DNA from 2 places in the Paenibacillus sp. FSL R5-0519 genome. Region 1 is predicted to be linked to the other one. Evidence: a T-box and tRNA genes for the amino acid it is inferred to sense, from the RefSeq annotation. Region 1 holds a T-box; the other holds one or more tRNA genes.
What was found. The T-box of region 1 lies ahead of MKY73_RS05030 (valine--tRNA ligase). A T-box ahead of a tRNA ligase gene usually reads a tRNA of that ligase, here a tRNA-Val.
Positions count from the first base shown of each region.

Region 2: it has a tRNA-Val gene. The T-box ahead of MKY73_RS05030 (valine--tRNA ligase) is inferred to sense a tRNA for this amino acid. The anticodon was not compared.

Region 1 is NZ_CP150234.1:1,150,068-1,162,334, forward strand. Features, by position in the region: gene MKY73_RS05020 (RluA family pseudouridine synthase) at 1-686, shown strand, start outside; gene MKY73_RS05025 (LysM peptidoglycan-binding domain-containing protein) at 1,048-2,571, shown strand; T-box leader at 2,727-3,008, shown strand; gene MKY73_RS05030 (valine--tRNA ligase) at 3,070-5,736, shown strand; gene MKY73_RS05035 (folylpolyglutamate synthase/dihydrofolate synthase family protein) at 5,815-7,191, shown strand; gene murC (UDP-N-acetylmuramate--L-alanine ligase) at 7,248-8,567, shown strand; gene MKY73_RS05045 (SPOR domain-containing protein) at 8,685-9,908, shown strand; gene MKY73_RS05050 (DUF4321 domain-containing protein) at 10,054-10,296, shown strand; gene MKY73_RS05055 (Maf family protein) at 10,360-11,001, shown strand; gene radC (DNA repair protein RadC) at 11,039-11,728, shown strand; gene MKY73_RS05065 (rod shape-determining protein) at 11,912-12,267, shown strand, end outside.
Region 2 is NZ_CP150234.1:1,963,657-1,975,923, forward strand. Features, by position in the region: gene MKY73_RS08970 (hypothetical protein) at 242-571, shown strand; gene MKY73_RS08975 (DUF3221 domain-containing protein) at 638-1,207, shown strand; gene MKY73_RS08980 (DUF5071 domain-containing protein) at 1,258-1,686, shown strand; gene MKY73_RS08985 (hypothetical protein) at 1,743-2,012, shown strand; gene MKY73_RS08990 (DUF3626 domain-containing protein) at 2,104-3,189, shown strand; gene MKY73_RS08995 (ribbon-helix-helix domain-containing protein) at 3,420-3,599, shown strand; gene MKY73_RS09000 (DUF6809 family protein) at 3,744-4,043, shown strand; gene MKY73_RS09005 (manganese catalase family protein) at 4,262-5,164, opposite strand; gene MKY73_RS09010 (hypothetical protein) at 5,430-5,738, shown strand; gene MKY73_RS09015 (DUF3889 domain-containing protein) at 5,795-6,115, shown strand; gene MKY73_RS09020 (hypothetical protein) at 6,311-6,532, shown strand; gene MKY73_RS09025 (hypothetical protein) at 6,516-6,797, shown strand; gene MKY73_RS09030 (DUF3892 domain-containing protein) at 6,870-7,106, opposite strand; gene MKY73_RS09035 (GNAT family N-acetyltransferase) at 7,219-7,662, opposite strand; gene MKY73_RS09040 (hypothetical protein) at 7,901-8,158, opposite strand; tRNA gene MKY73_RS09045 (tRNA-Val) at 8,362-8,433, shown strand; gene MKY73_RS09050 (recombinase family protein) at 8,644-10,278, shown strand; gene MKY73_RS09055 (M1 family metallopeptidase) at 10,505-12,267, shown strand, end outside.

The sequences.
Region 1 (12,267 bases):
ATGTCGAGCCACGCTGGGCTGAGGCGGAGGTCTTGTTTGAGGATGATTTCTGCTTGGTTATGCACAAACCGGCAGGCATGAAACTGCATCCGGATGGAAGCCGCGCTGATCAGGCCATCACGCTAGATCATGTGGTTGCCTCCTATTATGAGATGAACGGAATACAGGCAAGTGTACGCCATGTTCATCGACTGGATGAGGATACAACCGGACCTGTCCTGTATGCCAAAAATGTTTTTGCTCTCGCCAAACTGGATGAAGCGATGCGCCGCAAAGAGATTGGTCGCCATTATGTAGCCATTGCAGGGGGACGACTATCCCCAGAACTGCGCAAAATTGATGCTCCGATTGGCAAGGACAGACATCACAAACAGCGCAGACGTGTCTCTGAAGGTGGTCAAGAAGCTGTTACGCATGTGGAGATCGTCGAAGTGTGGGAACGGGCAACTCTTGTACGATTGAAGCTGGACACAGGACGCACACACCAAATTCGTGTACATCTGAGTTATGCAGGACATCCGCTCATTGGTGACGAGTTGTATGGTGGGAGAGCGGATGCCATTGGCCGACAGGCGCTTCACGGAGAAGTGTTGAAGTTTAACCACCCGTTAACTGGAGCCATGATTGAAGTAAATGACCCTTGGCCGTCCGATTTTACACAACTGGCAGAGCGCGAAAAGAAATGATATAAAGCTAACTTTAATAGTGACACGAGAACGGAGAGGACAGAAATAACGTGAAGAAGCGGAGCGTTCGCCTAAAAGCTTTCTGAAAGAAAGCTGCTTCGGAAGCATACGCTATCCCCGGATTTTCCCTTTGAAGAAGGGAATCAAAAAAATCTGGGGATAACAGTGATCGGAAGGTTATTCTGTCATCGAAGTGGCTAGGTGCAACATTCTCTATTTCGCTTTATATAGCAAGGTTTTTCAAAAGGTGGCATGCTCATCTCATTCAAGGCATATAGATGGGGTAACGAAGGATTTGGACCATGGATCAGTCCCATGAGAAGGATCATGGTGAACATATGCCGAAAGGAGGACGCCACCTTTGTTGAATCAACCTTATGGTTTGCGGTTCGATATTTATGAGCGCGTTCATTTGTCTGAGGGAGTTCCTGCGATTGAGGAATTGGAGGAGATTGAACTATACCCGCGCATTCAAGTCATAGGGCAGGATGATCATGCCACCTTAAGAGGACATCTTTTACTTACAGGTGCGTACAGAGGAGAAAATGAGGCTTCAGAAGAGCTCAAACATTTCATTCCCGTGGAGATTACAGTGCCGCTGAACCGAGTCAGATCGATTGAGGATATTTCCATTGAGATCGAAAATTTTGACGTGGATCTGTTGTCCAACCGCAGTCTGAACATTACTGGCGTGTTGTCGCTGCGAGGCATCGAGGGCTTTCATGCTGAAGAGCCGCAAATGTGGTCGGCAGATGAGTTTACAGTAGTCCACTCACCGGATGCTCAGCAATCCAACCGTTCCGATGAAGCAGAACAGACAGATAGCGATCCCAACACATTTGCACAAGAGTATCTGCTCCAGCGGAGTGAGGAAGAGAGACTTGCGAATGCAGCAGAGCTTGCCTATGGTGCCCCGGAATATCATCAGGAATATGCGAACTTATCCTCGGCGGAGCCACTTCAATCGGCGGAGCAAAGTGCGGAGTACGCTAACGAAAACAGACAACCTGATGTAAACGAAGATCCTGCATCTCTGACAGCGAATGGAGATGAACTGGCATCCCAGGAGCCATACAGTGAACCTTCTCCCATCTCGTCATTTATGGCTGAGACGGCTGATCGGTTAGCTTCTTACCCAGAGTCGGAACCATTGCTTCCTCTGGAAGATGAGTCTTCAGCGTGGTCCGAGCCTTCCGTGGATGCATTGCCTACAGAGCCTAGAAATTCAGATCAAGAAGTCCGAGAACCTGCTGCTCAATCATCTAATGAGTTCGCAGCACCAGATGTACCGGACGTATGGCATTTCGAATCAGCGAGATCTGTACCTCAGCAGGAGAATCAGGCAGTTGATGTTCCGGTTGAACCACAAGCGGAGAACTGGCAAGGTGTATTCGGTACGTCCGAAGCAGGCAATGCAGAGGAAGAACGCCAGTCTTTTGAAGCGACTGAGGTAGATGAGTTTGTGCAGAACGAAGCATCTGTCCCTGAACCTGTTGCTGAGACGGAAGACAAGCCGGAGATGAAGGTTGCTTTTGGCAGTAAAAAGGAATCCGCTCCAAGACAAGCGGAGGGTGTGGGGATCTCTTCCTTGTTATCCTCCGGCAGATCAGCACGAGATGCTGAAGTGGAGAGAAACGAAGAGGTACCAGCCGGTGTGATACAGGAAGAAACGTATGCACCTGAGGATGTGGAATGGAAGAATCTGTTCCTGGGGACGATTGTGGACCAGACGCCATTCCGTAAGGTGAAACTGTGTATTGTCCAGCGGGAAGATACACTGGATGCCATTGCGGATCGATACCAATTGAGCACGAGGGAACTTCAGTTGTATAATCGATTATCTGAACAAGTTGTGGAAGAAGGTCAGATATTGTACATCCCTTAATCCGTAGTTAAAGCCTTCGTTATAACCCGTGATCCCCTTGAGGATTGCGGGTTTTTGCATGATTTGCCCTAAACCTGCATTCCAGCGCACTTTATCCGCTGTTGTCAGGTTGACTATCGCGCACGAGCAAGGTATGATGTGTGTAGGTTTTTTGAAGAACAACGTGGAACGGGAGTAGTAGACAGTATGACCTTTCAGAGAGTGGAATCGCAACGCTGTGAGATTCCGCAGGAACCAACTGATCGAAGTCGCCCGGGAGTTGCCTGTTTGAATACAAGGGATGAATGAGATGTATCGTCATTTATTGCTGAGGTAGGATGGGCCGGTAGCAGCCGTTATCTGCTTGAAGTGTCACGTCATGTACAGAAGGGGAAGTCTATCTTGCTGTCGGCGTGAAACAAAGGTGGTACCGCGAAAGCTAACCTTTCGTCCTTTGATGGATGAAAGGTTTTTTTTGTTTTTTTTGGCGAAGATGATGAAGTAACGGAGGAATGACACATGTCTGAGGAAAAAAAATCAGCTGCAACAGAAATGCCGACCACTTACGATCCTAAGGCGGCAGAGGACAAATGGTACTCCACCTGGATGGAGCGCGGATATTTCAAAGCCGGTCAACGTAAAGATGCCGAGCCGTATACGATTGTAATTCCACCCCCAAATGTGACCGGGATGCTGCACATCGGGCATGCGCTCGACTTTACACTACAGGATATTCTGATCCGCACCAAACGGATGCAGGGTTATGATGCACTGTGGCTTCCGGGTTCCGACCATGCAGGTATTGCTACCCAAACCAAAGTGGAGCAGAAGCTGCGTGAAGAAGGTCTGACTCGTTATGATCTGGGACGCGAGAAGTTTCTGGAGAAAGTATGGGATTGGAAAGATCAATATGCCACAACCATTCGTCAGCAATGGGGCAAAATGGGTTTGTCCCTTGACTACTCACGTGAACGTTTTACGCTGGATGAAGGTCTGTCCCAAGCGGTTCGCAAAGTATTTGTTCAACTGTATGAAAAAGGCCTTATTTACCGCGGCAAACGCATCATTAACTGGGACCCGGTGAACCGGACAGCCCTGTCTGACATTGAGGTTGAATATAAAGAGGTTCAGGGTCACCTGTACCATCTGCGTTACCCGCTCAAAGACGGAAGTGGCTACGTTACAGTAGCAACAACGCGTCCTGAAACGATGCTGGGTGATACAGCGGTCGCTGTTCATCCGAAGGATGAACGCTATGCAGATATGATTGGCAAAGTCCTTGTACTGCCTATCATTGGACGCGAAATTCCAATTATCGCTGATGATTATGTGGATAAAGAGTTCGGAAGTGGTGCAGTAAAAATCACGCCTGCACATGATCCGAATGACTTTGAAGTAGGTCTCCGTCATGATCTGCCACAGATTACGGTTATGGATGAGAGTGGCACAATGAATGCAGAAGCTGGTAAGTATCAGGGACTGGATCGCAGTGAATGCCGCAAGCAGATTGTTGCTGATATGAAAGAGCAAGGCATATTGATCAACATCGAGGATCATACGCATCAGGTTGGACACAGTGAACGTACCGGCGCTGTTGTTGAACCGTATCTGTCTACTCAGTGGTTTGTTGAGATGAAGCCACTTGCAGAGAGAGCGATCAAGAAACAACAGAGCGGCGAAGGGGTTAATTTTGTTCCAGACCGTTTCGAGAAAACATATCTGAACTGGATCGAGAACGTTCGTGACTGGTGTATTTCCCGTCAGCTGTGGTGGGGACATCGTATTCCGGCCTGGTATGATGAGGAAACGGGTGAAATCATCGTATCTGCTGAAGATCCGACAACGCTACCAGAGAATGCAGGACGCAAGCTCAGACAGGACGAAGATGTACTCGATACTTGGTTTAGCTCCGGCTTATGGCCATTCTCCACATTAGGCTGGCCGGAAGATACGGAAGATCTGCAACGTTATTATCCGACAAGTGTACTTGTGACAGGGTATGACATCATATATTTCTGGGTTGCACGTATGATTTTCACTGCACTGGAATTCACGGATGAGATTCCGTTCAAGGATGTGCTGATGCATGGTCTTGTTCGTGATGCAGATGGACGTAAAATGTCCAAATCATTGGGCAACGGTGTAGATCCGCTGGATGTGATCGAGAAATATGGTGCAGATGCAATGCGTTACATGATCTCAACCAGCAGCACGCCAGGGCAGGATCTCCGTTTCCGTTGGGAACGGGTGGAGCAGGCTCGTAATTTTGCCAACAAGATCTGGAACGCTTCGCGCTTTGCATTGATGAATCTGGAAGGATTCACTTATGAGGATCGTGACATCAGCGGAGAGCTTGGTACAGCGGATTATTGGATTTTGCACCGTCTGAACGAAACTTCCCGCGATATTACGCGTCTAATCGAAGCGTATGAATTTGGGGAAACAGGTCGTGTGCTGTATAACTTTATCTGGGATGACCTGTGTGATTGGTACATTGAGTTCGCTAAACTGTCCTTCTATGGGGAAGATCCGGTTGCCAAGAAGAAAACACAATCCGTACTGGCTTATGTGCTGGATCAGACCATGCGCCTGATTCATCCGTTTATGCCATACATCTCCGAAGAGATCTGGCAGCATCTGCCGCATGAAGGTGAGACGATTACGTTGGCAGCATGGCCGGTATATGATCCTGCTTTTGAGAATCCAGAGGCTGTTGCAGAGATGAACCTGCTCATGGATACCATTCGTGCAGTTCGGAACATCCGTGCAGAAGTGAACGTGCCTATGAGCAAAAAGATCGAATTGATGGTAAAAGCAAATAGCCCTGAGGTGTCAAGCATCATCGAACGTAACAGTCATTACATCAAACGTTTCTGTAACACGTCCGAGTTCGATAGTGGGCTGGATCTGAGCTCCCCGGATAAGGCAATGACTGCAATCATCACAGGGGCAGAACTATACTTGCCGCTGGCAGGTCTTATTGATATCGAACAGGAAGTGGCTCGTCTGGAGAAAGAGTTGCAGAACCTTGAGGGCGAAGTACTCCGTGTGGAGAAAAAGCTGTCGAATGAAGGCTTTGTAGCCAAAGCGCCTGCCAAAGTTATTGAGGAAGAGCGCGCCAAGCAAGCGGATTATTCCGATAAACGGGATAAAGTGATCGCACGAATCAAGGAACTGAAAGGTTAATATATTTGGGTCGGATGGAGAGACAGTATGCCATCCGGCCGCTTTTTTCACTCAAACTCGGAACCGAAGGTGAATCAGATGACGGAATTAGACGGGACAGATGCAGCAGCTCCTTTACTTACGTATAACGAGGCCGTGGACTGGATCAATGGCCTTATTCCTTTTGGCATCCGACCTGGATTGGAACGAATCGAGGGTCTGATGTCTATGTTAGGCAATCCTCACCAACGTCTCAAATTTATTCACGTCGCGGGAACGAACGGCAAAGGTTCGACTTGCGCTTTTTTGACGTCAGTGCTTCTTCAGGCTGGATATGATGTGGGTACCTTTACATCGCCGTATATCACCAAGTTTACGAACCGTTTTCAATACAACGGCGAGGATATTCCGGAAGAGACACTGTTGAAGATCTCTAACCGTTTGCGACCGCTGGTTATGGAAATGGCATCTACACCGCTTGGTTCCCCAACGATGTTTGAGGTGTCTACGGCTCTCGCGCTTCTGTATTATGCAGAAGAGTGCTACCCTGATGTTGTGGTATGGGAGACGGGGCTGGGGGGAAGGATGGACGTAACGAATATTGTTTCGCCTGTTGTGTCCGTCATCACCAACATTGGTATGGATCATACGGATGTGCTTGGAGATACGATTGAGCAGATCGCTGGAGAAAAGGCAGGCATTATCAAGCCGGGAGTACCCGTTGTAACCTGCGCGACGCAACCCGAAGCTGTGAAAGTGATTCAGGAGAAAGCACAGCAGCTTCAATCAAGCCTGTATTTGGCTGGAGATCAATTCTCTTATCATCGACTGGAGAGTAATGAGAACGGACAATCTTTTCATTTTACAGGCCCTTTTCGTGACCTGGACGTTCGCATCCGCATGCAGGGCTCACACCAATGTGACAATGCAGCGGCCGCACTGATGGTGCTCGAATTGCTTAGACAATACATGGCATTTATGCTGGATGACAACGATATCGCACTTGGACTGGAGAATGCTTTCTGGGCAGGAAGATTCGAAAAAGTCGTCGATGAACCCCGAATTGTGCTCGATGGAGCACATAATCCGGAAGGGGCAGAGTCGCTGGCCAAGAGCATTACGGATGTCTATGCTCACAACAAGTTAATTTTGATGATGGGTATGTTGGCAAATAAGCATCACGAATCATATTTGCAGCATATACTGCCACTAGTGGATACGCTGATCCTGACCGAGCCAGACTTCCGACGCAAAATGGCTGCAGATGAATTGCTGCAGATTGTCGAACGGGTACGTCCCGCCTTTGCGAAGCAGGAACTGGAAATCATCGTCGAGCCCGAATGGGCAAAGGCTCTTGATCTATTGAAGTCACGGACGGAAGCGGAGGATCTGGGGGTGGTCTCCGGCACACTGTACCTGATTGCGGATGTGCGGGCAGCCCTTTTGCATCAAACCGATTCTGAAAAAGGTTGGTGAAAGTTTTGTTAAATACATCGGAACACGTTCATTTTATAGGGATTGGCGGATATGGCATGAGTGCCATCGCTAGAGTTATGTTGGAAATGGGATACACCGTTACCGGATCGGATGTCGCTTCACAGGAGTTGACCGAGAAGTTGGCAGCCAAGGGAGCGAAAATATATATCGGCCATACAGCAGAGCACGTCACTGGAGCAGACCTGGTTGTATACTCTACGGCAGCGCCTGCTGATAATGTGGAACGGGTAGCAGCTGCAGAGCTCAACATTCCGATTCTGCATCGTTCCCAGATGCTTGCACGTTTGTTAAATGAACGTAAAGGTGTGGCTGTGGCTGGAGCCCACGGTAAAACCACCACCTCATCCATGATTGCACTGGTTATGGATAAATGTGATACGGACCCGACATATATCATTGGCGGAGAGATCATGAATGTGGGCACCAACGCCAAGGCAGGCCAGGGCGACTGGGTAGTTGCCGAGGCGGACGAGAGCGATGGCTCATTTTTGCAGTACCATCCATGGCTCGGTATTGTAACCAATATTGAGGCAGATCATCTGGAGAATTACAACAGTGATTTTGAGGAACTCAAAAAGGCTTATGTGCAGTTTTTGAGCCAGATTCGTCCGGAAGGAACAGCCATTGTGTGCTCTGACGACGAGAATGTGCAAGCGATTTTGCCAGAACTCAAGTCACGGATTACAACCTATGGTATTGATCGTGCTGCGGATTATACGGCAACGGATATTGTATTGGGCGATCGCCGTATCTCCTTTACAATGAATCATCAGGGTGCTCCTATGGGCACGGTGGAATTATCAGTGCCAGGTAAGCATAACGTTTATAATGCGATGGCTACTGTAATTACCTGTCTGGAAGCAGGTATTCCATTTGAGAAGATTGTGGCAGCGATCATCCAGTTCCACGGAGCCAAACGCAGATTCCAGGTATTGGGCGAGGCGCGTGATATGCTGATCATCGATGATTATGCGCATCACCCGACGGAGATTGAAGCGACTATTAGTGCAGCCAAAGCGACAGGCAAACGTATTATTGCGGTATTCCAGCCACAGCGTTATACGCGTACGTTCTTCCTATTGGATGCGTTCAGTCGTGCTTTCGCGGAAGCGGATGAGGTGCTTATTACGGATATCTATTCTCCTGCGGGCGAAAAACAGATCGAAGGGGTAACCTCCGCCAAACTGGTTGAACTAATCGTTCAAAACAGTAATGCTTCTGCACGGTACCTTCCTACGAAAGAAGAAGTTGTAGCTGATCTGCAGCATCGTTTGCAGCCAGGAGATCTGGTGATTACGATGGGTGCAGGTGATATCTGGAAAGTAGGAGATACACTTGCCAAAGGTTTAAAATAGATTATTTGCGAAACCGCCTGTCTTCGATATGAAGCAGGCGTTTTTTTGCGTTAATTGGAATGTCTTCTGCCTTCTCTGCATATAGCTGATATAAATGGGACAAAGGAGAGGGTACGGGTGAGCAATGCTAGAATGACGTTTCGCTTCGGGGATCATGAGTCGGACAAGCCTGGAAACAAGAGGAGTTCCGCATCCAGTCCATTGGTGTCGTTAAGTGAAGAATTACCGCATAATCAACTGCTAACGCCTAAGCAGATGGATACGACCCCATCATGGACGCCAGAGGATATTCCCGGAGACTGGGGAGAGACGGTGCTGACAAGCTCTACTGTACCTGAACCTGACGAGCGGGTGAGCCCTGATTCGAACTCGAACTTTGATGAGCGCCATTATCTAGGAAACCGTTCCGGTTACGGTTATGATAATTATTCAGAAGATCCGGAGGAAGAGCGTCGCTATCGGTCTATTGCCCAAGAGGATCAGGGCCACGACTGGCTTGCAGATTCCGAGAACTATTCCTATAAGCGCAATCGCCCTCCAAGGGGCTGGAGAATGATTGGTTCTGTCACTGGGGCTCTTGTTACCGGAGCACTCTTTGGCATGGTGATTCTCTCATTTTTTAATAAAGAAGGAGCCGTCAAGCCAGACGATCTTCTGCCCGCCAATCAGGCAGTTTCCACTGTGACCGGTCAGGAGGGGGCTGCAGGTACAGAACAGCAGACAGCGGCGACTGGCAGCACGTATTATGCACTTCAATACGGCGTGTTCAGTTCTCCTGAACGAGCTGAGCAGGCCAAGCTTGAACTGGCTCAGGCAGGTATAGCCGCAGGGTCTGATCCTGAAGATGGTAATCGAGTATATGCAGGCATTTCGGCTGATCGTGAAGAGGCCAAGCTACTTAGCTCCAGGCTAAAAGCTCAGGGAGTCGAACTGTATGTCAAGGAAATCGTGAACCCTGAGATCAATCCGGCTATATTCGGTGGCAAGCAAGAGGATGTGCAGCTTTTCTTCACAAACAGTTCTGCACTGGTCGAACAATTGTCTACCTTGTCCATTCAGCAGTTGGGACAATCTGCACCGACAGCAGTCTCTGCAGAAACGATGACCGCGATTCAGAATAAACACCAGTCATGGTTAACCGGTTTGAATAGTCTCTCACCCGGCCTGACTGCGGAGGTACAGCCTATTGTTGGTGGAATGGAGAAATCAATGAACGATGCAATAACGGCTATTGCAGAGTACAACAAAAATCCGGATGATGTGCACATGTGGTCTGTGCAGTCCGATCTGATGGAATATGTACTACAGCAGAAAAAATGGCTCGAAGCGATTAAGCAGTAACATGCTCTTTCCCATAACAACGCTTGGAATTACCCATCCGGCAAGGAACTGGAAATAGTTCCCCTTGCCGGATTTGTGTTTGTATTGACGTACAAAACCCCGTATAATAATGTGGGTGTCAAAAAATGGCGAGGGAAGATTACCGATGAAAAAAAACTTCGGCATGTTATTGCTGTTTCTGCTGCTCGGCTGGATGGCCGGAGCGTGGATCGCCAAGGCACTGCAGCCTGTTAAGGCAGTAGCCTTTCTTACGAAAGCCACGACCATACGTTGGTCGCCGCAGGCTGATCTTGATATTATCAGTTATGATATTTCACTTCAATTTCAAATGAGCCTTCTGAGTCTGATCGGTATGATTGCCGCTGTGTGGCTATATCGCAGACTGTAGGAGAATGACGAGTTATGACGAAAAAAATTAACCAGTGACATCTATTATCGTGATCCGGACAGGATGTTGCCGTGGCATAAGGAGCCGTTCATTTTGGATAACACAAAGCAGCGCCCTATTATTCTGGCCTCCACATCGCCTCGGCGCAAGGAACTGATCGCATCACTCCACCTAGCGTTTGATGTAATACCAAGTCATGCCAATGAAGATACACCTCCAGAGTGGACCCCTGAACAGACGGTACAGGAGCTTGCTTTGCGTAAGGCGCTTGCTGTGTATCGGGGGCTTGAAGGCCGCGAGCAGGAAGCCATTATTGTTGGTAGTGACACCGTTGTTGTTCTGGATGGTGAGATTCTGGGCAAACCCGTAGATGAAGCGGATGCTGAACGTATGTTATCCCGGCTGCAGGGCCGTGTGCATCGGGTGTTTACGGGCGTCGCTTGTATAGATGCGGGCAATGGACAGTCGTTAGTTCATTACCGCCAGACCGATGTAACGATGAAAGAACTGTCGGATGCGACCATCCGTGCTTATGTGAAGACAGGAGAGCCTTCTGACAAGGCAGGATCTTATGCCATTCAGGGCATTGGCGCTTCTCTGGTCGACCGTATTGAAGGATGTTATTTTAATGTGGTTGGCTTGCCGCTATCCTTGCTAAGTGACATGTTGGACGGGTTCGGCGTACATGTGTTGCCACGAACATGAATGAAGCCAAATGTTGTGAAATGAAAAGAGGGAACATATGGAGTCGCCTCAATACATGATGCGCGACATCCCCCAGGAAGAACGCCCGAGAGAACGCATGATGGAATATGGGGCGGGCGCCTTAAGCCATGCTGAATTGCTGGCCATTTTACTTCGAACAGGCACAAGACAGGAATCCGCGGTGCATATGGCACAGCGGATTCTGACCGAAACGGGTGGCATTCGCTCGTTAATGGATCTGAGTCTGGAAGAATTGACTGCGATGAAAGGGATTGGCAATGCCAAGGCTGTACAATTGAAAGCTGGCATTGAGCTGGGGCATCGGATTGCCAAGAGCAGACTCACACAGTCGGCTTCAATCCGTACACCGCGTGATGCAGCTGACATCCTGATCGAACAATTGCGTTATTTGCAAAAAGAACATTTTGTGTGTCTCTTTCTGAATAGCAAAAATCATATTATTGCCCAGGAAACACTCTCCATGGGCAGCCTTAACGCTTCGATTGTACATCCGCGTGAAGTGTTCCGGGCTGCCATCAAATGCAGCAGCGCATCTATTGTGTGCGCACACAACCATCCGAGCGGTGATCCTACGCCCAGTCCGGAGGATATCCAAATAACCAAGAGACTGATTGAAGCAGGCGCTATTGTTGGCATTGACGTGCTTGATCATATTATTATCGGAGATGGAACGTACGTAAGTTTGAAGGAGAAGGGCTTAGTATAATATAATGGTTGGCGTTGATGTTTTCCTATGAATGTTAACGGCGTTGTCCGTAAAAGATAGGTTCACTTTACAAATGCAAAAAAACAAATGCGAATATTAGCTCCACGTGTTACGTGGGAATGAAATTATCACGCTCTGGATCTGAATAGAGCGGCTATATGAGGCAGAAAAGGAGATTATGTTATGTTTGGTGGTTTTACGAAAGATTTGGGTATTGACTTGGGGACAGCAAATACGTTGGTTTATGTACGAGGAAAAGGAATTGTGGTACGCGAACCTTCGGTAGTCGCTATACGCACAGATACAAAAAGCATTGAAGCAGTAGGTGAAGCTGCCAAAAAAATGATTGGACGTACACCAGGTAACATTCGTGCCATTCGTCCAATGAAAGATGGCGTTATCGCCGACTTTGATACAACGGCAACAATGATCAAATATTTCATCCGTGAGGCGCAGAAACAACGCTCCATGTTCCAACGTCATCCAAACGTGATGGTATGTGTACCGTCCGGGATCACGGCTGTAGAACAACGTGCGGT
Region 2 (12,267 bases), 810 kb from region 1:
GTTCGATGTAGATTTAACAATGTTAATATGAGATGTAATGCCATCGTTCATGACTTGGAAGGAGTCAGGACGATGGCATTTTTTTCTGTGATGTGAATAGGATGTAGGTCTGGGGTGCTGAATTGTGTCTGCCTGTGATCAGCTGTGATCAGGTTACATGGAAACGGGTAATGATCAGCAAGTCTCAAACTTTACTTGGCTGATATACTCATCATTATTTATAGCGTAGGAGGCGAACGAGATGCAGATGAACGATATGTTGAAAATTCTTATAACCTGTCTATTATTTATCATGATTTGGTGGCTTCTGATTCAAGGGATTCGCAAACTTTCCAGTACTCGTGCGGGGTCCGGTTTCCGACGCTGGGGTGCATGGTCCATTGGACTTTTCATAGTTGGCGCTGTGCCGCTTGGTTTTTCGCTATTCACAGAGATCTTTGATGAGCGCCTGGATGCCAACATCGGGTTAGGACTCGCCATGTTATTTGTATGGGCCTACTGTGCTGTCTTGTTATGCGCATCATTGGTGATCTGGGGAAGGTATGTGTATAAAAGGGATATGAGGAAGTGAATGCAACAATAAACTGATATGGAACGTTAAATTTAGGAAGAGGTGTTGTTAAAAGGGGGATTACATATGATCAATCTTCGTCGAATCCTTATATTGCTCTCTATTCTAATTGTATGCCTTACGGGATGTTCAGGACATATTGAGTGCAGCTCCGTGCAGGCTCAAGCGAAGGCACCAAGTGAAGATGGATTCACTGGTTATGTGGTTGATCGTAAAGACGATTCCGTTCTTGTGGTTGATCCTGCATATCAAGATCATGGTTTGGATGGAGAAGAAAGTCGATATTATCCCGCAAAATGGTTTTCCAATGCGCCTGATCCGCAGATCGCCTCCTATGTTGAAGTCTGGACGGATGGAAGACCGGAAAATGAGCCTTATCCCGGGCAGGCCAGAGCAGATAAGATAGCGGTATCTTGTCCAAATACGCCAGATGGTGCTCATCTAAGTGAGGCGGACGCAATTCGGGGTGGACTATACTCACCAGATGGAGCAAAGGCACGTGTTCCTGTGATTGAAGATGTACAATTTGATCATGATGCAGGAACGTGGACGATTCGTATAAGAGATGCGATGTCAACGACGGAGAATCAAGATGAGATTGATATCAAAGTAGAGGATGTAGAGCGAGAGGAGTAACAAGAGGGAGGTTATGATTTTGAACATTGAGATTGAGGAAGGAAGTTTAAATGAATATTAGGGAGTGCCTTCCCCGCGATAAGTCTGATTATGAAGCGGTGCGTAAGTTAAGTGATTTCAGTGATGTCGAATTAAAAATTATCATCCCAGAGCTGATGGAGTGGTTACAAGACGGGAATTGGCCAATCTCTAAGCCGGTAGAGGATCTATTATTGAGATTGGGGAAGGAAATAATTCCTCATATTCAGGATGTATTGCGAACCCGAGATCCACAGTGGGAATATTTCATTTTGGTCGGACTAATTGATCGATTGCCTGTATTTCATCTCAGTATGCTACAGACGGATCTAGTAAGGATATTGGAGTCCCCTACACCTGATGAAATACTAGAGGGGTTGGATGGGGTTATCTTTGAGCTTTTGGAAAAGATGAAGGTACATCAACGAGAGGTAATCGGAGATGGAAATTTGGATACATAGCAATAGGTAATTAACTTTCTAAGAAGGACTGAAATATTGAATATGGAGTGATAAACATGTTGAAATATCAACTTCTTTTCCCGACTTGTTTGAGTTCGGAAATATACTGTTTGGAGATTGTACAAGAGTTAATTGGCTTATTTGATATTTCAGAGAAGGAAGCCTTTCTCCGGATTAATTCCTTTTGGGAAGGCAATGATTTTACATCAGAAGACGACCTGATTTTTCATGAGTCTCCTGAATATTGGGCAAAAACAACATATTATGAGCAATCAAATTGGTGGAATGCAAAACAGGATGAGCTAACCCCCAGAAAAATAGATTGAAGATCCAAAACTATAATTAGGTTACAATTGATATAAAAAACAAGGAAACCGTCATTATGATTTTATAAAAAGAGAAAGGACTCTTCCGCCCATGGAGTTATCAAGGTCTCAGCAATTAGCCCAAGAGCATGTAACCAATTATGCAAGAAGCCGCAAAAATGAGGCGGAGCAAACCATTAGGGAAATCCTTCGTATGTCCAAAATCGAGCTGAAGACATTTGAACATGCTATCATCAAACTTAAATCTCATGCAAGTATTGCACTACACTTTCACCCAGATCGATTAGATCCGACCATGAAAAGCGTTGCTGTAGCACTACTTGAGCAGGGAGTTTATAAAAGTCAGTTTGAGACTTTCTTATCGAATGGAAGTGTATCCGCATTTTCAGGTGGTGAACGTGACGTTTGGGAGAATAAAATGTTTGGCGGAGCGTACCAAATAAATGGCCCAACCAATAGCGAACGACCCAAGTATGGGGCACTCAATGTCATGTTACATCCCGACGGACCTGCTCCGCGTTTTGGATCATGTTATTTTATTTTATCCGCTGAGGTCTCTCATCGTTGCACGTATACATATTTGGATTCTCACCAAGAACCTGAGGAAAAGGGAACGTATGAGGAATTCGACCTCATTTTGGCTGCTCTCTTGAGGGATGTATTTTATAGTAATTTTGCCATTGGTGAAAGAAATCTAACCGTTCAAAAGTTGATCGGCCATATGCTCGTTAATCTTGAGAAACCGTTCCAAAATCCATCAAACCAAGAGCCCAACCGAAATCTGGACTATTATATCGAAGCTCAGGTTCATGGTGATATTTCCCTTGAAAAAGATGTCAAGATGCTTGTTGCCGACCCATCATTTAAAGGCACCCATACCGGACGAATCTTGGAGCAGATATGTTTAAAGTATTCCATTGATCTCCACTGGCACATGGGCTTTACCCTTTTGATTGATGAGGTTCCTATGGATTTTCGTGGTCCTTCGATGCCTTCGCTGGCCAAAAGAATTGCAAAAAGTGATTTTATTGATGCAAATATGATTGGGTATGCTGCTACGGACTTGAAACGAAACCCAAGTCATTGGAGCGATAGAGGAACCTACAAAGAAGTTCTACAAGAATTAAAATTACTTTGGCATGTCTTAGTGAGATATGGAAAACCAATGGACAAGTAAAACGGTTTTCGAGATAAAAATATTGAATATGTAGTGATAAAAATGCTAAAACAGCAATTTCTTTTCCACTTGTTTGCTCATCTCCTGAATTTTAAATTGTTACTCAATAATAGTACTCTAACAACCTTGAGTGCCTAGCCTTTCAAGGTTGTTTGTTTTTTATCATTCAAACGGATTACTGACTATAGATTTATCTATGAATCTGTTGTGACAAAAAGAGAGGTGAAGCAATGTCAACCAAAAAGATGGGGCGGCCTAAATCTGACAAACCCAAAAGCAGAACGATTGAGATACGTGTCGACGAGGAAATTATGAATAAGCTCGATATTTCGGCTGAGAAGCTGAATACGAATCGATCAGACATCGTTCGCAAAGGGATTGAGAAGATTTACGACGAACTCCAAAAATGAAAAAAGGAAGCAGCGTAAGTCCCACGAAGAACACGCTGCTTCCTAACCCACAATCACTTGTTGAATGAGCGACTGCATAAATATCCTATCATGTGCAGAACGTTCATTCAAGTGAGGTGCGAATTGATATACAGGAGGATGCACATGAATTCGATAGTAGAAGCATTATATAATGGACGACTTCGACCGGATGAGATGATGATGCCGACACATCCTGAGTACCAAGCGTTAGGGCGGCAGATTGCAGCTCTGACAGAGCAATGGAAGAATCGATTGAGCGAGGACGAATTTCTTGAGCTTGAACAGTTATTTGACTTGTGTGGCAGATGTGAGGGCATGCATACGGAAGCAGCGTTTGCACAAGGTTTTCGTTTGGGTGCCAACATGTTAATTGAAGTCATGAGTCAGCGTGAGGAATCGGTGTTGGAGTTTAACCAAGTTTAACGATGTGAGCAGAGAGCAGGTTTACTTTTACAGCTAAATTCTCAGATAATGACGTGCATACAACATACTTATTTTACACCATAAAAATGTATCATACATTTATTATAACAAAGCCCTCAAATCCTCTCTGCATTCAGCAGCGGGGTTCGAGGGCTTCACTTAACTATAGAGTTAACAAATTTATATATAGGGAAAGGACCTGTTAAACAAATGGTTCCTTAATCCGCAATATTTCCCGCCATCTTCAGACGGCGAGCAATTTCCTTAAAGTCTTCTTGCGAAATGCCTGGGGCGAATTCTTCTTCCACCGCAGGAGCTTCCGGAATCGGGAATCCTTCAGGTATCCCTTGGATGACTTCAAGAGGTTGTCCATCTTCGGGGTGAGTGCCTTTCCAGATCTGGCCGATCGCATTGAAGTCTTTATCACTATAGGTGTACAGCTTGGTGTGTACTCCTTTTTCTTCATATTTACGAGCCTCGTTGAAGGCCTTGTTGTTTAGTGAAGGAATAGGGACCAGCTTGGTCACATTTACGCCAGTTGCAATCTCAAGGGCTTTTGCATATGCAACGACATGCACGCCGCCACGTACCAGCAGGAAACCAACCACTTCCCGGGCTGCCGGGTGATCTGTCATCTCATATACTTTCATCTTATGGGTACGAGCACCACATTCAAGGAAGAAGTTATGCAGTAGATCCTCGACCAGGTTACCGCTGTTGAAGACATTTGCTCCCGTCCATGGATTACCCATAGAGTCGAAAGGCATTGCGCCTTGTGCACCTGCCAGATAGTGATAAGACAGACGAGCATCTTTCACGGAACCTAGCGGCGTATCATCGGGTTCTTTGTACTCGGTTGAGCCTCTGAGGCACTTGTTAATGCCATGAGACACAAGCTCAACATGTCCCAATTCTTCGGCCGTGATACTCATGACCAGGTCGTAGAAGGGCTTTAGTTTTTCCTTGGATCGAAAATTAAACGATTGATAGAGGTAGTTGTTCAACGTTGACATTTCTCCGAATTTGCCGCCTAGCAACTCTTGTATGGCTGCTGCTGCGTTCGGATCTGGCTTCTCGACATTTGGAATCTCAATTAGGATTTCATCCAAGCGTTTGAACATTGGGGTGTAACCTCCTCAAATTGGTATTGCAGATCGTGTGCGGTTGCGTAATTGTGAAATTACTCAATCATGGCCTATTACACGTAATTTGGATTTTTTAAACAAAAAACCAACCAAATGGGACTTTAGCAACGCATAACGTAGGCCTCAACTCTTCTCTCTTCTGTTATTTCCAATACGGCGATTTTTATGTATAATCAGACATTCGAACGAGTCTTTGCGTTATATAGAGAAGAGAGTCATGAATTCATTAAAGGAGTAAAAGATGAACAAGCGTTGGATACAAATAGTTGGGATCGTGATGTTTCTAATAATTCTGATGTACACAAGCAGCGAGCCTGCCACAGCACAAGACGTTACGAACGAGGTTCAAGTGGATGCAGATACGCGGGAGTTACTTGAAAAGAAATACGGGTTGGATCGTCCTGAGGAGCCGAAGACACAACAACACGTTTTCTCGGGTGACTGTGGAATGAGTTTCCGGACGGAGCCTACTGATTCGTTTGACCGGCTTGTTCATGTGGTTCCTTTTTCCCTAAGGCCACTGGCCTGGATCTTTCGTTTATTCGTGTAAAATGAAACCCGGACGGGCAATATAACAGAAACATATTGTCCCAAGGAGTGAGTGAAATGAGAATGCTCATCGTTACCGTCATGTCGGTAGTCCTGAGTTTAGCCGGAATTACATCAGGCACTGGCTCCGCCATCCCCGATTATGCGAAGTGGGGAATTATTGCGGTCAAAGAAACACAGACAAAGTACAATGTGGATATTTTGGACTATAAGCATATCGGTCGTACCTCTCTAACAGCGGATCAGTCACGGGAACAGTTCAAGCTATGGGTTCGTGCCAAAGACGGCAAGCAATTCGCAGTTTATGTGAATGTCGATTTTAATCCGTCTACACAGCAATTAAAGAAAGTACAATTTTCGGAATCGGATCGACACTGATCCGTTACTGAACTGGGTCATTACAAGTCACGTAGTTATATGAGCAGCATTATTAGAGGAACCAGACTCCCTTGATCGTTAAGGTGGAAGTCTGGTTTTTTTATTTTACAAAATCCTTTTTTTACTATTGAACAAAGAACTTATGTTCGCATATAATATGAAATACAAACAAACGTTCTTATCGGAGGGATGATTATGCTAGGGAAATATATTGGCCAGATGGTGGAGCTTGTCTACATGGATCGTGCAGGGCAGATTACGCAGCGACAGATTCGAATTAACAGTGTACGTGGCGGGATGATTAGAGCATCAGTGGGAAAAGAAGGCTCACCCCGAACCTTTCTGGAGCAAGGTATTCTGGCATGGCGTCCTGTTAAGGACCTGAATGGGGAGGTAAAGTATGCTGAACGACTTTGAACGCAAGATTTTACGTATTATGGTGAACTATGCAGGACAACAGCGCAGGCTGCCGCGTATGGATGAACTGGAGACCAAGACGGGACGAAGCAGAGCTTACATTCATGAGTCATTGCTGGAGCTTGAACGCACAGGGCACATCGCGTGGGAGAATCGGTCTACGCTCGAAGGGATACAGATTTTGCAGGCATGGGAACAGGTACAACAGCCGATTCGCAAAAGCCAACCTTCCGGGGACTCCGTAAAATATTTTACGGACTACTAATTCTAATAAGAAAACGCCAACCCGGATATCCGGATCGGCGCTTACTGTGCACATACGACGTGTGCATCTATTTTAGAAATGGGGAAGTTGGTCCAGGTTGTTGGTTGGGTCACCGTCGGCATCGCCGCGAATGTACATTTCGCCATCCTTGCCTTTAAATACATTCACACCGGCAATAGCGCCAGCCTTTACTTCTGCAAGTGCCTGCTGATAATCCAGTACACGTCCTGCTGAAGTCTGAAATGCTGTCAGGTCACCGTCGCCATTTTTCTGTACGGCTGTGAAACTCTCGCGTGTTGTTTGATCCATGATGTCACACTCTCCTTATATGACGAGATAGGAATCTGCTTACCTGATTAGCCTATCCGAATTCATGGGAAGTATGCATCATATGCTGATCAGACATGCCAATGCCGAAGTTTTACAGACTCTTTTTCATACGAACATGCAGAATATCTGCATCATAAAAAGGTTCTTCCGAAATCACTTCATAGCCCAGTTTTTCATAGAATTTCTGTGCCTGACATTGCGCATCCAGTACAGAATAGGATAAGCCAAGTTCACGTGCCAGCTCCTCCATCGCGAGCAGAAGCACGCGTCCATAACCGAATGAACGATGAGATTCAAGCACCGCGATCCGCTGCATTTTGGCCGTATCCTTGCTGTAATAGATCAGACGTCCTGTGGCTACAGCTTGTCCATCCGTGCTTAACAATACATGATGCACATCTGGACTGATGACATCATATTGATCAATCTCAATCTCGGCAGGCACCTGTTGCTCGATCACAAAAACGTGATGGCGAATTTCCAGGGCTTGCTTCAGTTGTTCTTCTGTCGATACATAACTAATCTCAGCTGCCAATTCCATTCCTTCTTTCTGCTCTTGCGCGACATATCAGACTGAATTATACAAAAAAATGTTTTTCCTGTATAGTGAAGTCTGGAACATATTGGGAGAGGAGGGGGTAGTGATGGGCATGGCAGGCATCATGGTCATTACATTGTTAATGTCGGCGGGAATGATTGCTCTGTTGTATTACGTTACCAAGAAAGCATACTCACGCAAGTGGGATGAAGAGGAGTAACTAACCTGTTAATCTTCACGGCAAAACTTCACTGCTTCCTCGCGGAGAATATACATCTTGAACTACCGATTTGGAGTATACGTCCAGCCAGACGGGCAGAGATTCAACATTTTCATTGGGTTGTTTTAACTGTTGGAATTGAACCGTATGTTCATCCCGTTCCAAGCCGCAACCGGTGACGGTTGTCATGACAATCATAAGCCCAACGAAAAAAAAGAAGCATTTGGTAAATGTATGTGTATTGGATTTTGACCGTTTTGTTAAGTTTCTCATAGAGAATTCACCTCGTTGTAGATATGGTAATCTTCCTTTATTGTGCACCATTTTGGGTGAATTATAACCAAATAAATCATTGACAATGAACACGGTTACTTGATATGATACTGTTACTTGATTGGGAAATAATTATATATCATGATCTGTTAGCTCAGCTAAAGATAGCATTATGATCGTGATGGATACATCCTATTTATTACAGGGCGATAGCTCAGCGGGAGAGCATTATCTTGACAGGGTAAGGGTCGTGGGTTCGATCCCCACTCGTCCTATATGAAAAAAAGGGCAACTTCTTTTGAGAATTATATCTCAAGAGGAGTTGTTTTTTTATATAACATTATGGCCACCTCTGATAATATATGTAGGTGGTTTTTGTTGATAATAAATATACTTAATGGTATAATTTGGATTAAATTAAGCAGTTAAAGTAGTTACGGTCATCGATAAAAATAATACAGAAAAAAGATATGGTGGTTGATGGAATGGGACAAATAAAGCGTGTTGCGGCACTATATCGAGTGTCCACAAAAGGTCAGATGGACGGGAACGATATTCCAATGCAACAACGAGCATGCAGGAAGATGGTAGAGAAACAAGAGGGATGGAAGCTAGTTAAGGAATATACCGAAAAAGGGGTATCAGGTTTTAAAGTACCTGCCTCGAAGCGTGATGTTATCCAAAAGGCTAAAGAGGATGCAGAGAATGGTTTATTCGATGTCTTGTTGGTATTTATGTTTGATAGGCTTGGAAGAAAAGATGATGAGACTCCCTTTGTACTTGAGTGGTTTGTAAACAAAGGGGTAGAAATGTGGTCTGTAATAGAAGGTCAGCAAAAAATTGAAGCATACACCGATCGGATGGTCAACTACTTAAGATTTTGGCAGTCAAGCGATGAAAGTAGGAAGACCTCTGAACGAGTCAATGAAAAACATATACAGATGGTCGAAGATGGTATTTTCAGGGGAGGAGGTATTCCCTACGGGTATAAAAGTGTTGATTCCGGTAATGTAAATAAAAAAGGAAAAGCACTGCAAAAACTGTGCAAGCACGAAGAAGAGTCAAAGATCGTACAAGAAATATTCCGACTAGTGCTTAAAGAAGGTTACGGACAATTAAGAATAGCTAAACTTCTAAACGAAAAAAATGTTCCGACAAGAAAAGCAAAACAATGGGGTGCTCCTACTGTAAACGTTATACTTAAGAATCCAATTTACAAAGGAGTAATGAGATACAGAAAAGAAAAAGGAGACGATATATTTTCAAAACCAATCCCTGAATTAATGATAGTTTCAGAAGAGGATTGGAATAGTGTACAGGATATAAGGGATAAAAAGAACCCTAAGAATCCAAAAAGAAATGATAATTCCATTCCCATGAGCACTAAAGGAAGTTTACTTTTAACTGGAATAGCTAGATGCGGTTGTTGTAATTCTAGATTGACCACGACTACATTTGTAAATAAATACAAAGCAGCTAATGGAGAAATAGTCAGATACAATCAGAATAAAAGTTACCGTTGTAGTGGAAAATTGCAAGGAAAGACGGATTGTAACGGACAGGCAACATTTTCTTCAAAGAAGGTAGAGAGACAAGTCTTAGAAAGCGTGGAGGTATACTTAAGTGAACTCAGAACAATAGATGTTCAATCGGAAATTGAATTGATAAAAAAGAAAGTTTTTAATCAAGAAGAGGAAAGAATTAAAACAATGCAAAATTTACTGGAAGAGCACTATGAGGAGCTTGTGGTATTAAACGCTGAGGTTCCAAAAGCTATAATGGGTAAGAGTGCATTCAAGCCAGAAATGCTCAATGCTCTTATCGAGAAAAAAGAAAACGAAATTCTGAAAACTTCTGAAGATATTAAGGGAATAGAGCAATTGTTATCCTCCAAAAAAATGGAGATATCAGAGATGGAGACTCTAAAAGATGATCTCCCAGTTTGGGGGGAGATATTTACAAATGCATCTACAGAAAAGAAGAAAATGATGTTAAGCACATTGCTAGAGGTGGTCTACATTAGCAAAGATAAAATATTGGTTGAAATCAAGGGTGGAATAAAAGAATTACTCGGTCATCTATACAGAGAGAGTAAGGATATCAAGAGCTCACTTATTTGACAGGGTCGGGGTCAGTGGTTCGAGCCCACTACAGATCATACACGAGAAGCCTTACGATGTAAGGCTTCTTTTCTTTTTTTACATACAAATATGAATCAGTTCCCGATTCTTTCATCCTCTCTTCCTCTTTTTTAAACAAAACTTAAATAAAACATAAATTCAACGTAAGGTTCCTCTTCTATACTTGGTTCTGAGGTCAACAGACACGACAAAGAGGAGAGAACTTATGAATTATTCAAACCCATTTACATCAGAGTTAGCCAAAGTAGGAATCGCGGGTGCACTGGCCTTCATACTGGCAGCAAGCCCACTTGCCAACATGGGGGTTGCAGCCGCGCAAGCAGTCCCGACACCTGTATCTACGAACATGCCTAACACACACAAAGACTCCCTAGAGCAGTCCCCGATTCAATACCAGATCCAGGCTCGGCTGAATGAGAAAGACATGACGATCCAGGGGAGCGAGAAGGTAACGTATCGCAACACAAGCAAGGATACACTCCAGCAACTGGTCCTGCATACATATGCTGATGCGAACCTCTCCAAGTCTACACAGGCGAGCATGTTCCAACAGAACAATGAACAGATTAGTGAAGATCATCCGGAGAAGACAGCGGAGGACTTTCTGGGTGGCATTGATATTCAGGCTGTAACAGCAAATAGCCAGTCACTGGACTTCCATAAGGAAAATCAAGCGCTGACTGTACAGTTGAAAGAACCCGTTAAACCAGGCGAATCTGTAGCTTTCCAACTAGAATTCCATCTGAAGATACCTTATGGCTCACAGCGGGTTTCCTATTACAAGGATATAATTAATGGTGCACACTGGTTCCCGGTAATGTCTGTATATGATGAGGTCAAGCAGCAGTGGAATAAGGCACCGTATAGTCGAATATTCGAGAGCGATTATTACACCTCGTCGGACTTTGAAGTCCAATTTAATGTGCCTGAGGAGTATCAGGTAGCCATGCCTGGCTCTATCACCACTCAAGACAGTACAGAACATGGACGTAAGATTGTGTCTGCTGCAGCCGAGAATACGAGAGAGTTTGTTTTCTTTGCCAGTCCTAATCTTCAAGTGGAGCGCGCTACCCGTAACGGTCTGACGGTGGAATACTATTATTTCAACGATGATCCATCCAAGAAAGAGATCGTTGACCGGTACATTAATCAGGCATTTAAGGTCATTGATTTCTATAGTGAGAAATACGGCAAGTATCCCTATCCTGAGTTCCGAATTGTCGAAACGTATGTACAAGGCGTTGCCGTAGAATATGCGAGGCTGATTCAGATGGGACAGATTCATGACAGCGCGGTTCCCGAAGAAGATACAACATTTGTTCATGAAATAGCACATCAATGGTTCCATGCACTGATCGGTAATAATTCGGAGACAGAATCCTTCCTGGATGAAGGCTTTGCCGATTTCTCCATGGTGTATTTTGCCGAGAAACAGGGAGATAAGCTAAATGGTTTTAGATCCATACAGTTTGATACTAGCCCCGTAGATATGACCATTGCATCAACAAATGATGAAGTAGGGGACTTGGCCAATCTGCTCTACTATCAAAAAGGGCGACAAGCGATATACCAGCTTTACCGTTCCGTCGGTGAAGAGAAGTTTGATCACTTTATGAAAGAATATTTCAAACGATACGTGTACCAAAATGCGACGATTGAGGGGCTTCTTCAAACCATTGAAGATGTGCTTGGTAAGGAAGTACGTACCGAAATGCAAATGGCCCTATATCAGCCTGATTTTGTCTTAAAGCCTGAATACCAATTATCACAGGAAGAGACAGCCGCATATGTGCATGATATCTTTCAAGCGCAGTATCAGGCTGTCATGGGTATGATCCCTAATCTGCCTTATGAAGTAATGAATCGATTGATGGATAAAGTCCTTCAAGGCGAGAAATTAATCATTGTGCTCAGTGATGAGGGGAGTAAGCTGGCAGCCAAACAGCAGGAAAATATGGTTGATCAGTT